3 regions of the Pseudomonas sp. NyZ480 genome follow, and region 1 is predicted to be linked to each of the others. Evidence: predicted binding sites of a transcription regulator. Region 1 holds the regulator's gene; each other region holds the start of a gene.

Region 1 (3,276 bases):
GCGCTGCGGGCTGGCCGGTTGTATCCTGACCAAACTCGATGAAACGGCCAGCCTCGGTGATGTGCTGAGCCTTGCCATCAGTCATGAACTGCCCGTGGCCTACCTTACCGATGGCCCGCGCATTCCTGACGACCTGCACCTGCCGCGCGCGCACCAGTTGGTCAGCCGCGCGGTCAGTGTGCAGTTGCAGGACGAGCCCAGCGAAGAGGCCATGGCCGACATGTTCGCTGATCTCTATCACAACCCTCGGCGAGCGGGTTGATGATGCAGCGTGTGCACAGTACCTACACCAAGGGGCCCGCAGAATTGCCTCCCGTGGGGTTTGGGTCCAAGCGAGACAAGGTAAACAACAGACATGGGTAGCATGCATCCCGTACAGGTGATCGCCGTAACCGGTGGCAAAGGTGGCGTCGGCAAGACTAACGTTTCAGTGAACCTGTCCCTGGCGCTGGCTGAGCTTGGTCGGCGGGTCATGCTGCTGGACGCCGACCTGGGCCTTGCCAATGTCGACGTACTGCTGGGCCTGACGCCCAAGCGCACCCTGGCCGATGTGATCGAGGGGCGTTGCGAGCTGCGCGATGTCCTGCTGCAAGGCCCAGGCGGTGTGCGGATCGTGCCAGCGGCCTCAGGCACGCAGAGCATGGTGCACCTGGCGCCTGCCCAGCATGCAGGGCTTATCCAGGCATTCAGCGAGATCGGCGACAACCTCGACGTGCTGGTGATCGACACTGCTGCGGGTATTGGTGACTCGGTAGTCAGCTTCGTGCGCGCCGCCCAGGAAGTGCTGCTGGTGGTGTGTGACGAGCCGACCTCGATCACCGACGCCTACGCGCTGATCAAGCTGCTCAACCGTGACTACGGCATGAACCGTTTCCGTGTGCTGGCCAACATGGCGCAGAGCCCGCAGGAAGGGCGCAATCTGTTCGCCAAGTTGACCAAGGTCACCGATCGCTTCCTTGACGTCGCCCTACAATACGTCGGCGCCGTGCCGTATGACGAATGCGTGCGCAAGGCAGTTCAGAAACAGCGCGCCGTGTATGAAGCCTTCCCGCGGTCCAAGTGCGCCCTGGCGTTCAAGGCCATTGCGCAGAAGGTCGACAGCTGGCCGCTGCCGGCCAACCCCCGCGGGCACCTGGAATTCTTCGTCGAGCGTCTGGTGCAGCCCACCAGCGCAGGGCCGGTCCTATGAACGCGAGCGGTTTCAAGATGTACAGCAGGGCGTCCAAGGATGCCCAGTACGAACTGGTGGAGCGGTATGCGCCACTGGTCAAACGCATCGCCTACCACCTGCTGGCCCGTCTGCCAGCCAATGTCCAGGTGGAGGACCTGATCCAGGCCGGCATGATCGGCCTCCTGGAAGTGGCCAACAAATACGACGCCAGCAAGGGCGCAAGCTTCGAAACCTATGCGGGTATTCGAATCCGTGGCGCGATGCTCGACGAGGTGCGCAAGGGCGATTGGGCGCCGCGTTCCGTGCACCGAAACACGCGCATGGTCAGTGACGCGATGCGGTCTGTTGAAGCCAGAACAGGTCGCGACGCTAAAGATCACGAAGTTGCTGCCGAACTTCAATTGAGTCTCGATGATTACTACGGGATTTTGAACGATACCCTGGGCAGTCGCCTGTTCAGCTTCGACGACCTGTTGCAGGACGGCGAGCACGAAGGGTTGCACGAGGATGGGGCCAGCGGCCAGATCGAGCCGTCGCGCGATCTGGAGGACGAACGCTTCCAGGCTGCCCTGACCGATGCGATCGCCAACTTGCCGGAGCGTGAGCGGCTGGTGCTGGCGCTGTACTACGACGAAGAGCTGAACCTCAAGGAAATCGGTGAGGTGCTTGGGGTCAGCGAATCGCGTGTCAGCCAGCTGCACAGCCAATGCGCGGCGCGCCTGCGCAGTCGTCTTGGGGAATGGCGGGCACGTTGAGCCTGGGGTCGTTGCAGTCGTTTCACGTTGTACCGAATTGATTGAATGCGTGCTCGGGGCCGAGCGCGTTTGAGACTGCTTGGAGGTCTAATTGAACAAAGACATGAAAATCCTCATCGTTGACGACTTTTCGACGATGCGGCGGATCATCAAGAACCTGTTGCGTGATCTGGGTTTCACCAATACCGATGAAGCCGACGACGGCACCACGGCGCTGCCGATGCTCGAAAGTGGCCATTACGATTTCCTGGTGACCGACTGGAACATGCCGGGCATGTCCGGGATCGACCTGTTGCGCAAAGTGCGCGCCCATGATCGCCTCAAGGGGATGCCGGTGCTGATGGTGACCGCCGAAGCCAAGCGCGACCAGATCATCGAAGCGGCCCAGGCCGGCGTCAATGGCTACGTGGTCAAGCCTTTCACTGCCCAAGTGCTCAAGGAAAAGATCGAGAAAATCTTCGAGCGCGTTAACGGCTGAGGCACGTAAGGGGGGCGCCATGGAACCATCACATACGTCTTTGGGCGAGTTCGAATCGACCCTGAAGAAACATGCCGAGGAGTTGGTCGAGAGCCTGGAACGGGGACGTTTCGGCGATGCGGTGCAGCTGATCCATCAGCTGAACCAGACCCGCGACCGTGGCTTGTATCAGGAAGTCGGCAAGCTCACCCGCGAGCTGCACAGCGCGATCGTCAGCTTCCAGATCGACCCGCGCATGCCGCAGGCCGAGGAGGTCTCGCAGATCACCGACGCCACCGAGCGCCTGTCCTACGTGGTCAAACTCACCGAGGGTGCGGCCAACCGCACCATGGACCTGGTGGAGCAGAGCACGCCGGTACTCAACGAGCTGTCCGCCGAGGCCCAGGCCCTGAGCGTTGACTGGCAACGGTTCATGCGCCGCGAGGTGGCAGCACCGGAGTTTCGTGAGCTGGTCAAGCGCGTCGACAGTTTCCTGACGCATAGCGCCGACGGGAACCGCAAGGTCGCCGGCCACCTCAACGATATCTTGCTGGCTCAGGACTATCAGGACCTGACCGGCCAGGTGATCAAGCGGGTAACCGCACTGGTCACCGAAGTAGAAAGCAATCTGCTCAAGCTCGTGCTGATGGCCAGTCAGGTCGACCGTTTTGCCGGTATCGAACATGACCACCAGCAGCTGCGCGCTGAAAAAGATCAAGAAAAACATCCAACCCGGGGTGAAGGTCCGCAGATTCATGCCGATAAGCGTGAAGACGTCGTGTCCGGTCAGGACGATGTCGATGATCTGCTGTCCAGTCTGGGTTTTTAGGGAGCACGTTTAATGAGCTTCGGCGCCGATGAAGAAATCCTTCAGGATTTCCTGGTAGAAGCCG
Region 2 (3,276 bases), 2.5 Mb from region 1:
CCGGCCTCGCCAGCACGGGCCGCTTCGATGGCGGCGTTCAGGGCCAGCAGGTTGGTCTGCTCGGCGACCGACTTGATCACGTCCATGACGCTGCCTATCTTCTGGCTCTCCTGCTGCAGCAGGTTCATGGCCTCGGTAGAACGGTGTACTTCCTCGGCCAGGCGCTCGATCTGGCTGATCGCTTCACCGACCACGCGATCACCGGCCCGGGCTTCGCCGTCGGCACCGGTGGCGGCATGGGAAGCGTGTTCGGCATTGCGCGCCACTTCCTGAACCGTGGCGGCCATTTCATGCATGGCCGTGGCGACCTGGTCGGTTTCGACTTTCTGGCTGTTGGCGCCGGCGCTGGTCTGCTCGGTGACGGCCGAAAGCTCCTCGGCGGCGCTGGCGATTTGGGTAACCCCGTCGCGAATGCCGGAGATCAGTTCGCGCAGGGTGGTGCCCATGCGGGCGATGCCCTGCTGCAGCACACCGATTTCGTCGCGGCGGGTCACCCGCAGATCGTGGGTGAGGTCGCCGCCAGCGATCCGTTCCACCGCGTGCAAGGTTTCGCGCAGCGGGCGGGTGATCTGGCGGGTGATGATGACCGCCGCCAGCACACCTACCAGCAGTGCCAGCAGGGTGGCGATGGTCTGCAGGCTGCGGGCCTGGGTGCTTTCCGCGTCACGACGCTCAAGTTGGATCTTGTACAGCGCATCGCTGCGCTTGACGATGTCCGCGCCCTGTACGGTCATTTCCGCGCGTGCAGTGGTGATACCGGCGACGGCATCGCGGAACTGACGCACGGCATCCCGGTAGGCCTGCACCGACTGCTCGAACTGCTGCAGGCGGTTGGCGTCGCCAGGCAGTTGGCGCTTGAGGGTTTCGACTTCAGCCAGCGCCGCGTCGAGCTGGCGCAATGCGGCCTGTTCGTTGGCAGCAGTGTTGTCGGCAATGTAGCCGCGTACATCGATGCGCACCTGCAGCAATTGCTGGCGGGTCTTGCTGATCAGTTGGTACTGGGCCAGACGCACGCTGTCGGTCTCTGGGCGGGCCATGACCTCCTCGCTGAGGGTGTCCATGGCTTGGTCAGCCTTGATGGCCGAGCTGTTCATGGCTTCGCGGGCCGCCAGGGAGTTCTTGTAACCGGCGCGCATCTTGTTCAGCGACACCTTGTACTCGCTGATGGTCTGGCCCAGTTCATTGAGCAGCTTGACGTTCTCTGGGCTCTTGAAGGTATTGGCCAGGTATTGCTGCTGCTTGCTGAAGGCATCGAGCTTGGCCTGGGTATTGGCTGCCGCTGCGTCATCGCCGTTGGCGATCATGTATTGCAGGCGCGCGACCCGAAGGTCGGTCAGGTCTTTGTTGAGCTGACCGATGTCGCCCATCCAATTGCTACGGTCGATCAGGCTGCCCAGACTGGTCCAGCCAGTCAGGGCCAGCAGGCCGGTCAGGACAAGGACCAGGCCAAAGCCCAGGCCCAGCTTGAGGTTTACGCTGATGTTGGCGAACCAGCTGTTCATGCACGCTCTCCAGAAAAATGATTTCGCTCGCTTGATCTTCGATCGCTAGGCGTTGTTCTTCTGGGTGCCTGCTGATTCGTGCAGCAGTTATCGGCAAGAAAAACGGAAGCTGAAACGCTTTTTCAGCTGATTTGTAACCTTATGAAAACGTTTGCGTTTTCATAAGGCCGTGGGTGGACTTACCCGTGAATCTCAAAGATTCCGCGCACTGAAGGTATCGCAGCTGTTCACATCCCCCTGGGCGAAACCGGTCTTGAACCAACGCACCCGTTGTTGCGAAGTGCCATGGGTGAACGAATCGGGCACCACGCGGCCTTGGCCCTGCTGTTGCAGGCGGTCGTCACCGATGGCATTGGCGGCATTGAGCGCTTCTTCGACATCACCCGGCTCAAGCCAGTTGAGCCGCTGCTGCGCCTGATAAGCCCAGACGCCGGCCAGGCAGTCTGCCTGCAGTTCCTGGCGTACCAGCAGGCCATTGTCGCCCTCCATGCGCTGGCCGTTGCGCCGCGCGGCATCGACCTTGGCCGACACGCCGAGCAGGGTCTGCACATGGTGACCGATCTCATGGGCGATGACATAGGCTTGGGCGAAGTCGCCTGCGGCAGCGAAACGGGTTTCCATTTCACGGAAGAAGGTCATGTCCAGGTACACCCGTTGGTCCGCCGGGCAGTAGAACGGGCCCACCGCCGCCGAGGCAAAGCCGCAGGCCGAGTTGACCTGGCCGCTGAACAGCACGAGCTTGGGGTCGCGGTATTGCTTGCCGGCCTGGGAGAACAGAGCCTTCCAGGTATCTTCGGTGTCGCCGAGGATCGAGGCGACGAACTCGGCCTGCTCGTCGTTGGCCGGCGGCGCCTTGCCGCCAGCCCCACTGGGGACTTGTTGCTGCTGTTCCATCTGCCCGGCGAGCTGGCCAAGGATCTGCAGAGGGTCCTGTCCGGTGAGCCAGCCAATGCCGACGATCAGTAGGATTGCACCCAGCCCCAGCCCCTTGCCGCCGCCAAAGCGCATGCCGCCGCCACCACCTTCGCCTCGGGCATCGACCACATTGTCGCTGCGTCGGCCTTTTCGCCATTCCATGAAGTGCGCTCCAGAGCGTGAAACATGAAGACATAGGTTAGTTCAGTGCAGCGCAACCTGTTAGCCCTGGGTAGAGATGCATAACCATTTGGTTATGTAATTGGCGCGTGTTTTCAATATTCATCCCGCGCGACTTATCTGAAACTGCAAGTCCGCCTGTCATCCACAGGCGTTCTGATAATTCCAAGAGAGGAAATCGGCATGCCCGCTCAGGACAACAGCCGCTTCGTGATCCGTGATCGCAACTGGCACCCCAAGGCCCTCACGCCCGACTACAAGACGTCCGTTGCCCGCTCTCCGCGCCAGGCTCTGGTCAGTATTCCGCAGTCGATCAGCGAAACCACCGGTCCGGACTTTTCCCACCTGGGCTTTGGCCCGCACGACCATGACCTGCTGCTGAACTTCAACAATGGTGGCCTGCCGATCGGCGAGCGCATCATCGTGTCCGGCCGCGTCGTCGACCAGTACGGCAAGCCTGTGCCGAACACCCTGGTCGAGATGTGGCAAGCCAACGCCGGTGGTCGCTACCGGCACAAGAACGACCGTTACCTGGCGCCGCTGGACCCGAACTTCGGTGGTGTCGGCCGCTGCCTGACCGACCGTGACGGCTACTACAGCTTCCGCACCATCAAGCCCGGTCCGTACCCATGGCGCAACGGCCCGAACGACTGGCGTCCGGCGCACATCCACTTCTCCA
Region 3 (3,276 bases), 2.1 Mb from region 1:
TCCGTGCGATTGAGAGGGGGATGAGGGCGCATTGCCAGCATCACACCTCTGCCAATCGGCAGCGGAGCTGTAGGACTTGACCTGAAAATCAGGTAGGAAATTTCACCGCAGCATGCAAGAAAATTCTGCCTGTACTGGCCTCTGCACGGGACTACCCCCGAAGAGGCCAGTACAGGCGCCCCCCGGGCAGCCTAGAGCCTGAACCGCCCCACCAACCCTTGCAGGTGCGTACCCAGGCGTGCCAGTTCCACGCTGGAGCTGGCTGTTTCCTCGCTCGCCGCCGAGGTCTGGTCGGAGATGTCCCGCACATTCATCACGCTGCGGTTGATCTCCTCGGCCACGGCGCTTTGCTGCTCGGCAGCCGTGGCGATTTGCTGGTTCATCGCCTGGATCGACGACACGGTGCGGGTGATGGTCTCGAGCGAGCTGCCGGCACGGCGGGTCAGTTCGACACTGCTGTCGGTGAGTCCGCGGCTGCTGTCCATGACGTTGGCCACGCGCTCGGTGCCACTTTGCAGGCCGGCGATCAGCTCTTCGATCTCTTCGGTCGACTGCTGAGTGCGCTGGGCAAGGCTGCGTACCTCGTCAGCGACCACGGCGAATCCGCGCCCGGCTTCGCCTGCGCGGGCCGCTTCGATGGCGGCGTTCAGGGCCAGCAAATTGGTCTGCTGTGCCACCGACTTGATCACATCCAGCACGCTGCCGATCTTGTCGCTCTCGGCCTTCAACTGGTTCATGGCTTCGCTGGAATTGACCACCTCGTTGGCCAGACGCTCGATCTGGGCAATGGCTTCGCCGACCACCCGATCACCCTCACGGGCCTGCTGGTCGGCCATGACTGCCGCTTCCGACGCCTGCTCGGCGTTACGCGCCACTTCGTGAACAGTGGCCGACATTTCGTTCATGGCCGTCGCAACCTGGTCGGTCTCGACCTTCTGGTTGCTGACCCCGGCGCTGGTCTGTTCCGTGACAGCCGACAACTCCTCGGCGGCACTGGCGATCTGGGTGACGCCGTCGCCTATACCGCCGATCAGCTCTCGCAGGCTCTTGGTCATGCGCTGCATGGTCGCTTGCAGTTGGCCAAGCTCGTCGCGGCGATCGACCGGCAGATCGTGGCGCAGGTCGCCATCGGCCACGCGCTCGGCGGCGGTGAGCGTATTGCGCAGCGGAATGATGATTTGACGGGTGATGACCCAGGCGGCCAGCACGCCCAACAGCAGAGCCAGGCCCGTTGCGGCGGCCAGCATCATCTTGGCCTGGCGAGTGCCGGCATTACGCACGTCAGTCTGCGAAACCGTCATTGCCTGGCTGGCCTGCAGCAACACCGTGCCTTGCTCAGCCATGCGTTGCAGGGCCTGTTCGCTGGCCGCCTGGGCAGTACCGAACTGGCTGACCGCATCGCGGTAGCCCGCCAGCGCGGTGGCTGCGTCGTCGAGGCTGGAGGCGTGTTCGGCGCCCACTTTGGCAGGCAGTGCCTTGAGTTCGGCCATGGCCTGGTCGATAGCTTGCAGAGCGGTCTGCTGGAAGTCGGCATTGCCGCTGTAGGTGTAGCCCCGTACCTGGAAGCGCGCTTGCTGCAGCAGGGCGCTGACTTCAACGGCGTACTGGTACTGGTTGATGTCGCCGCCTTGCAGCAGGCGCTGCTGGACCTTGCCGATCAGGTCGGCAGCCTTGTCGGCACTGTCACCCAGCACGCTGCGGCTGGCTTCGCGGCGTTGGCTGGACTGCTTGAGCTGTTTGAAAGCCTGCTGGTACTGGCGAACGGCTTCCTGTTGTTGTTCCAGGCGCTGGCGATCGACTGGCTGTTCGATCTGGCCGAGCATCAGTTGCACCTGGCGCTCCAGGTTCGTCAGGGACTTTTCCAGCTCGCCGATGGAGGTGTCATCACGTTTGCGCTCATAGTGCTGGCGCGCGATGCGTAGTTCCTGGGTGTACTGGTAGATCACGGAAATATTGCCTAGCTTGTCGCCACGATCGATGACGCTGTCCAGGCCTTTCCAACCGGTCAGCGTGATAGCCAGGGTCAGCAGCAGCACCAGCCCGAACCCCAGCCCCAATTTGCGATTGACGCTCATATTTCCCAGCGATTGGGCAAACCAACGGTACATGATCGACTCCCCGGTTAACTCGCAACACGGATTATTGTTGTGTTGTTAAACCATCGGCCTGCGCGGAGGAAACTTGATGGGCAGAAATATCTGACTTAACTGTCAGAATATTCGCGATAACAGTGCAGTGACGGCAGTTTCGACTCGCAGGATGCGGTCACCCAGTTGCACAGGTGTCAGCCCGGCCTTGCCCAAGAGCTCGATTTCATAGGGAATCCAGCCGCCTTCAGGGCCGATGGCCAGTGTCACGGGGCCTTCGACAGCGCGTGGGCACGCCGGGTAAGGGCCAGGATGACCGACCAGGCCAAGGGTGTTTTCGACGATGGCTGGCAGGCGGTCTTCGACGAACGGCTTGAAGCGCTTCTCGATGATGACCTCGGGCAGCACCGTGTCGCGGGCCTGCTCAAGGCCGAGGATGAGGTTTTCGCGGATGCTGTCGGGGTGCAGGAAAGGCGTTTGCCAGAAGCTTTTCTCGACCTTGTAGCTGTTGACCAGGACCAACCGGGGCACACCAAGGGTGGCAACGGTCTGGAACAGCCGGCGCAGCATCTTCGGCCGTGGCACGGCCAGCACCAGGGTCAATGGCAGCTTGGCCGGTGGCGGCTGGTCGAAGCTGACGTCCAGCTGCGCCTGGTGTTTCTCCAGGCGGACCACTGTCGCTTTGCCCATCAGGCCACCGATACGTCCGACGCGCAGGGTATCCCCCACCGCGACCCGGTGGATCTCCTGCATGTGGGTGAAACGGCGGTCGGCCAGGACGACGCGGTCGGCCGAAACGAAGTCGGCCTCCTCCAGTAACAGCAGGTTCACGATTGCGTCGCTGGCGGTTGGTCGTTGTGGTCGTCTGCGGCTTCGTTCTCGTGGCCGCGTTTACGGATCAGGCTGCCACACAGCACGCCGATCTCGAACAGCAGCCACATGGGGACCGCCAGCAAGGTCTGGGAGAAGATATCCGGTGGCGTCAGGACCATGCCGACCACGAAGCAGCCGATGATCACGTAGGGGCGGATCTTCTTCAGGTACTTCACGTCGACCACGCCGATCCACACCAGCAGCACCACGGCCACTGGGATCTCGAAGGCGACGCCGAAGGCGAAGAACAGCGTCATGACGAAATCCAGGTAACTGGCAATGTCCGTCATCATCGACACGCCTTCCGGCGTGGCGC

Evidence for each region. The regulator FliA, encoded in region 1, starts transcription of late flagellar genes. The targets are predictions, from matches to a motif close to CTAAAGTTTNNNNNNNNNNNGCCGNTAA.
Region 2: a site for FliA is predicted at 1,590-1,617, ahead of P3R38_RS03780 (methyl-accepting chemotaxis protein). Genes of this name have one in related genera too.
Region 3: a site for FliA is predicted at 2,159-2,186, ahead of P3R38_RS01975 (methyl-accepting chemotaxis protein). Genes of this name have one in related genera too.

Annotation. Positions count from the first base shown of each region.
Region 1 covers NZ_CP120626.1:3,790,900-3,794,175, reverse strand. Annotated here, with positions in the region: gene flhF (flagellar biosynthesis protein FlhF) at 1-262, shown strand, start outside; gene fleN (flagellar synthesis regulator FleN) at 356-1,189, shown strand; gene fliA (RNA polymerase sigma factor FliA) at 1,186-1,926, shown strand; gene P3R38_RS17355 (chemotaxis response regulator CheY) at 2,030-2,404, shown strand; gene P3R38_RS17350 (protein phosphatase CheZ) at 2,424-3,212, shown strand; gene P3R38_RS17345 (chemotaxis protein CheA) at 3,225-3,276, shown strand, end outside.
Region 2 covers NZ_CP120626.1:849,684-852,959, forward strand. Annotated here, with positions in the region: gene P3R38_RS03780 (methyl-accepting chemotaxis protein) at 1-1,502, opposite strand, end outside; gene P3R38_RS03785 (neutral zinc metallopeptidase) at 1,695-2,579, opposite strand; gene pcaH (protocatechuate 3,4-dioxygenase subunit beta) at 2,781-3,276, shown strand, end outside.
Region 3 covers NZ_CP120626.1:449,454-452,729, forward strand. Annotated here, with positions in the region: gene P3R38_RS01975 (methyl-accepting chemotaxis protein) at 192-2,108, opposite strand; gene P3R38_RS01980 (16S rRNA (uracil(1498)-N(3))-methyltransferase) at 2,211-2,918, opposite strand; gene tatC (twin-arginine translocase subunit TatC) at 2,915-3,276, opposite strand, start outside.